Regions from separate parts of the Bacillus sp. D48C genome, predicted to be linked through region 2. Evidence: predicted binding sites of a transcription regulator. Region 2 holds the regulator's gene; the other holds the start of a gene.
What was found. Region 2 encodes NrdR, which represses ribonucleotide reductase genes. Its sites were predicted from a motif close to AACACNATATATNGTGTT; they were not measured.
Positions count from the first base shown of each region.

Region 1 (3,194 bases), on a different contig from region 2:
AAACACGACTGTCCGCAATCCTTCTCCATCTACTACACTATCATGAATAATATTCATCACTTTCATTTATGTTTCACCCGATCTATCTCTTCACTACGTTTCGCACTATTCCACTTCGACATATCTCCTACAAGATAGCCTGTTATACGGCGAATTCTTTCTATATTAGCCTCATCTTCATTCCCGCAACTTGGACATTCATTTCCAATAACCCCGTGATAACTACAGCACTTACAACGGTCAACAGGATGATTAATTGAACCGTATCCAACGCCATGTTCTGCCATGGCTTGTATAATTTGTTTTAATGCCTTTTTGTTATGCATCGCTGCTCCGTCCAGTTCAATATACGTAATGTGTCCTCCATTACAGAGAGCATGGAACGGGCCTTCTAAACGGATTTTATTTATCGCTTGAATGTTATAATAAACTGGAATATGGAATGAATTCGTATAGTAATTATGGTTCGTTATACCGCTAATCACGCCAAATTCTTCTCTATCTTTTTTCACAAACTTTCCTGATAATCCTTCTGCTGGAGTTGCAATTATCGAGAAATTTAGTTGATGTTCTTCTGTCGCTTTATCCATTCTATCTCTCATAAAGGAAATAATTTCGTACCCAAGTTTCCATGATTCTTCATCTTCCCCATGATGCTTTCCTGTTAAAGCTACTAAACATTCCGCAAGACCGATAAAACCAACACTTAACGTCCCTTGTTTTAAAATCGAAGCTACGGAGTCTTCAGGCTGCAATGCTTCTCCACCACGCCATACACCTTGTGAATATAAAAACTGAAAATCTCTTGCTCGCTTCTTACATTGATACGCAAATCTTTCTAATAACTGCTTAATTCCTAAATCTAAATAGTAGTTTAGCGCTTCAAAAAATGCTTCTTTTGAACCACTAATTAACGCTAATTTCACTAAATTGATAGACGTAAATGATAAATTCCCTCTACCAATCGCTGTTTCTTCTCCATGTATATTAGACATAACACGGGTACGACATCCCATGTAACATACTTCACTTTCTGGTCTTCCATCATAATGCACTGTATTAAACGGAGCATCTAAAAATGAAAAGTTAGGGAATAATCGCTCTGCAGTTGTCTCTAATGCTAATTCAAATAAATCGTAATTCGGATCACTTTCTTCAAAATTCACACCTTTTTTCATCTTGAAAATTTGAATCGGAAAAATTGGTGTCTCTCCTTTACCAAGTCCAGCTTGTGTTGCTTTTAATAGTTGTTTAATTAACATTCTTCCTTCTTTTGATGTATCTGTTCCGTAATTAATAGAAATAAACGGTACTTGTCCTCCGCCCCTACTATGCATACTATTCGAATTATGAACGAAAGCCTCACACGCTTGATACGTATCATTTTCCGTTTCTTTCCATGCAAATTCTTCTATTTGTTCTTTCGTAAGCGGATATGATTGTAATCGTTTTTTATGTCTCTCAATTGTTTTTCGTACATAAGGTGCTAAATCAATATCAAAGAGTGCAAACGATTGACCGCCATGCTGCATATTTTGATTCGCTTGAAAAATAATAGACGAAAGAGCCAATGCACTTTTAATGTCTTGTGGTTGTCTCATATGTCCATGTCCAGTATGAAAACCGTTAGCAAGCATTTGCGCTAACGGAATTTGCGAACAAGTCGTCGTTCCTGTCGCATAAAAATCTAAATCATGTGGATATAATATATTTTCATTTATCGCTTTTTTCACTTGATCTGACAATAAATTCTCAACAGCATAATATTTTGCACTCTCAGATGCGAACGTTCCCATTACACCCATTGGAGAGCGGCCGTCTACATTTGCATTTTCTTGCATTAAATCTTGTTCATTGCCGTGGACTATCGTCTCGAACACTTTCATTAATTCTTCTCCACGTGTATTATTTTGTAACATTTATAACCCTCCACCAATATGTTGTTGTCTTTTGATTAAAATGTTACTACATATAGTCTTGCTGTTTCTGTGAGAAATGTAACATTACTGTGAAATTTTTTTCACGAAATAATGAATTTTTCATTTACAAAAAAGAAATGTGCTCTTTACAAATGTATGGTACAATATACGGGAAAAACTCTTTTTACCCTTTATCAACACATTTGAATAAAGGAGACTGAACTTATGGTTACTACATATCTTTTATTTATCGTTGCCTACTTGCTTGGCTCGATTCCATTTGCACTAGTTGTTGGAAAAATTGGCTACGGAATCGATATTCGTGAGCACGGGAGCGGTAATCTAGGCGGAACAAACACATTCCGTACATTAGGGAAAAAAGCAGGTTTTACCGTTACAATTGCTGACATTTTAAAAGGGACATTAGCAACAAGTCTACCAATGATTTTCGGATTAGATATTCACCCACTATGGTTCGGGTTAGCGGCTGTTCTTGGACATGTCTACCCGATCTTCGCGAAATTCCGTGGTGGTAAAGCAGTTGCAACTTCTGCTGGGGTGCTATTATGCTATTCACCAGTTGTTTTTGCAATATTGGCTGTTGTATTTTTCACCCTTTTATTTACAACAAGATACGTATCACTTTCTTCTATGGTAACAGCAGTTGTTGCTGTTATTGCATCCATTGTTAGCGGGGATAAAATCTTCATTATTGCGATGTGTTTATTAGCAGGTATGGTTATTTATAAACACCGTGCAAATATCGGACGAATTATAAATAAAACTGAACCAAAAGCAAACTTTTCAAAAAAGCAAAAATAAGATCGTAACCCACATAACGCAAAAAGAAAACGTGAAGCATATTAATAGCGTCTTTTTGCGTTATTTTTTATACTAAAGAAAAAGCAACATAACTTGGAGGAACTATACATGAATCTTTCCGTAACAAAAGAAGCAGCACAATGGTATAAAAATGAATTAAACTTACAATCAAATGAAACACTACGCTTTTTCGTACAATACGGTGGTTGCAGTACTGTGCAAAAAGGACTTTCTTTAGGTATTCGTAAAGATGATCCTGCACACCCTGCTGTTCAAATTCAAGAAGAAGGTATTAACTTCTTTATTGAAGGCGATGATGAATGGTTCTTCGATGGACATAATTTATCTGTTACACTTCATGAAGGTGACGACTTCCCACAATTTAATTATGAAAAATAAAAAAGCGCGGCTTCTGCCACGCTTTTTTATTTTTTCTTAATTTCCTCATATTTC
Region 1 is NZ_JBKFAQ010000006.1:93,575-96,768, reverse strand. It holds gene nrdG (anaerobic ribonucleoside-triphosphate reductase activating protein) at 1-66, opposite strand, end outside; gene ACLBXA_RS16595 (anaerobic ribonucleoside triphosphate reductase) at 63-1,919, opposite strand; gene plsY (glycerol-3-phosphate 1-O-acyltransferase PlsY) at 2,145-2,741, shown strand; gene ACLBXA_RS16585 (HesB/YadR/YfhF family protein) at 2,850-3,140, shown strand; gene ACLBXA_RS16580 (acyl-CoA thioesterase) at 3,167-3,194, opposite strand, start outside.
Region 1: the regulator NrdR is predicted to act here: its motif matches at 1,962-1,979, upstream of ACLBXA_RS16595 (anaerobic ribonucleoside triphosphate reductase).

Region 2 (3,194 bases):
CTTTCACACGCGGATGCGCCATTACTTCTGCCTTTAATACTTCATATCTATTTTTAAATTTTTCATTTCCCATTAATTTTGCAAATGAATTTTGAATATGCTCCATTTTCTCACCTCAAAGAGCGTTCATTCTCTTCTATTAATCACGCTTATATTTTTTTAACACTTCTTCTAATCGTTTTCGTTCATCTTCTAACGTACTTGCATCTTTTTCTACACTTACATCTTTCTTCGCCGTTTCTTTCTCTTGTTCCTTCGGCTCTTCTTCCTTAAGCCAATCTGGTACCATTTCTTTCCGTACCGTTTTCTTCGCCGTACGGCCTTTTTTCTTCGTCTCAGCCCACTCTTGATATTGACGGTTCTCTTCTTTCGCTAACGCCATCGCGTCCGCTACTGTACCAACCTTTTTACGTGCCCAATGCCCAGCAATCTTCTCGACATACGTTTTCGCAAGTTTCATATCTGAGCGTAGCATAACGTAATAAATAAGTACATTCACAACTCCTGGTGTCAATTTTTGATTAATCATGACATCTTCAACGATTTGCAAGTCCGCTTTCGTTGCCTCTGCACCACCAGAAATCTCTTTCAATAATTGTTTTGGCGAGATTTCCTCTAGCTGCTTTATTAGCATCTCCTCTTGCGATGAAGGCTCTTTCTCTTTCATCGTACGTGCAGCATGAGGCTGTACTCTTTCACTTAATACCGGTAATGCTTGACCATTTTCAAATTGATACCAATCGCGAGCTCCTTTTCTAAGCCTTTCCATATCAATTGTTTGCATCTCTGTCACCGCACCAAGAACGATATTTTGCATCGATAACACATCTACACCATACACGTAAGCAAGTGTTATAACGCAGTCTCTTACTTGACCTGTAATCGACTTTTTAGGAACAAGAGCGGACAATCCATCTACAAATAAAGAGAAATCAAAGAAATCATTCCAAACTTTCGGAGCGTCTCCCTTCTCGTTACTTGGCATAGTTGTCGTTTTTGGGATACGAAGATCTTCTTGCGCATGCTCAAGCTGTCCTGGATTAAACGAACCAAACACATCATTGAAAGAGCGCGTAACATTTTCATAAGAAGCAAAATCAAATTCTTCTTCTAAGAAATATTGCTTTACTTGATTATATTTTGTCCGACTCAATCGATTGTATAAAAAGATACTTAAAACAATATCATCAAAAAACTGCTTTGGAGATAAAGGTGGTTGCAACTCATATATGAACATTCGAATATCTTTTTCTTTCTTAATATATACCTTCAAAAGCCCAATTGCCTCTAACTTTACTCGTTCCTCATATATTTCAGGAAGTTGCATTTGCATAGTCACCATAAGGGAATGATGTGTATTCTCTTTTCCAAATACACGATCTTGCTCTAGCTCCCCCCATAGTGTCATGTATAAGCTAAAAGCTCTACTACCTATTAACGGCTGATACAACATCGTTAATACTTTTCGGTCGTAATTATGCAGTAGCCCTTTCGCACTTACTTTATAACGATCAATCGGCAATAGCTCCATCCATGACTGTTTTTCCATTATTGCTTTTCCTTTCTCTCATCCAATCTATCCTCTACTTCATTCGTTCTATCTTCATTATATAAATTCTTAGTGAAAAAGAGCTATTAGCTTACGCTTCTAGCTCTCTTATCCTATTACTTACGGTATGTAAAGAGAATAAAATACAACTTCTACTCTCTTTCTTTTTGCAGTATATCTTTTAATTCTTCAATAAATACATTTAAATCTTTAAATTGACGATATACAGAAGCAAAGCGTACGTAAGCAACATCATCAATATCGCGAAGTTCTTCCATAACAATTTCACCAATCATATCACTTTTCACTTCTGATATACCTAAATTACGCAGTTCACGTTCCACGCTTTGTGTTACTTCTTCTAATTGTCTTAAAGATACTGGTCTTTTTTCACACGCTTTAATTAAACCACGTAAAATCTTTTCTTTATTAAACTCTTCTCGTGTGCCTTCTTTTTTTACAACGATAAGAGGTGACTCTTCTACCCTTTCAAAGGTCGTAAAGCGACTTAAGCAACTTTCACACTCTCTCCTTCTTCGAATAGAGCGCCCCTCGTCTACCGGACGCGAATCTAACACTCTTGTACCATTATGAGAACAGGATGGACAACGCAATTCATTCACTCCTTTACACTATACTCTTTATTTTTCTCTACTCACTTCACCTAAAATATATATACAATATTATATAACTCATTCTAACTCTCTTACCACTTTAAGTTTCAGCGCATCACTTTATCATCTCATCCTTAAAAATAAGATGGTATATAGGGCACTACCTCATTTGCAAGAGTACAATTTATTCAACTAACCAGTACGTTATATTACCTCTTTTTTATAAACTAAAAAAGAGGTGCATTATACACCTCTTTACATTTTAAATCAATTATGTTCTTTTTTAAAGAGCTTTTGTTTCTCTCTGCTTAATTTCGAAGCTACCAGTGCCTCGAGGAAGCTCGATGCTCTCACGCGTTTTCGCGTTTAAACCTTCTGCAATATATTCTGCAGCAACATTTGGATCAATACGATCCCCACAAGTATAAACATCAATACTCGCGTAACCGTGCTCCGGAAAGCTATGAATTGTTAAATGTGATTCCGAGATAATTACTACTCCACTTACACCTTGTGGTGCAAATTTATGGAAAGCAACCTCACGCACTTCAGCACCAGCTCTTAGTGCTGCATCCACAAATAATTGTTCAATATACGGCATGTCATTAAGCTTGTCGAAATCGCAATCCCAAAGTTCAGCGATCACGTGACGACCCATCGTATCCATAGTATCCATTCTACAGTTCCCCCTTGTAAATTTATTCTAACTGTTCGAATTGAAAACTAATTTGCAATTTGGCTTGCTCCACTACCACGGGGGAAAGTTAGTCCAGAGAGGTCCTAACCCTTTAAGTAGTGACTACGTACCTCAGCTCTTAAGTTTACGAGTGTTAGTATACTTTGTTTATTTTCATTTTGCAACAACAGTTTTTTCGATTTTCTGTCATATTTTCCTCTTTACTTTTCCCTAAAAAAAATAAACGATTCACAAATGCAGTAATCACAACGTTTCGTGGTATGTCCACTTTTTAAAATATACTCATATAATTTTTTTCCTTTTCAGAAAAAAATAAAAAAAGAGGGCAAATATT
Region 2 is NZ_JBKFAQ010000001.1:290,899-294,092, reverse strand. It holds gene dnaI (primosomal protein DnaI) at 1-106, opposite strand, end outside; gene ACLBXA_RS01630 (replication initiation and membrane attachment family protein) at 140-1,549, opposite strand; gene nrdR (transcriptional regulator NrdR) at 1,702-2,163, opposite strand; gene speD (adenosylmethionine decarboxylase) at 2,447-2,830, opposite strand.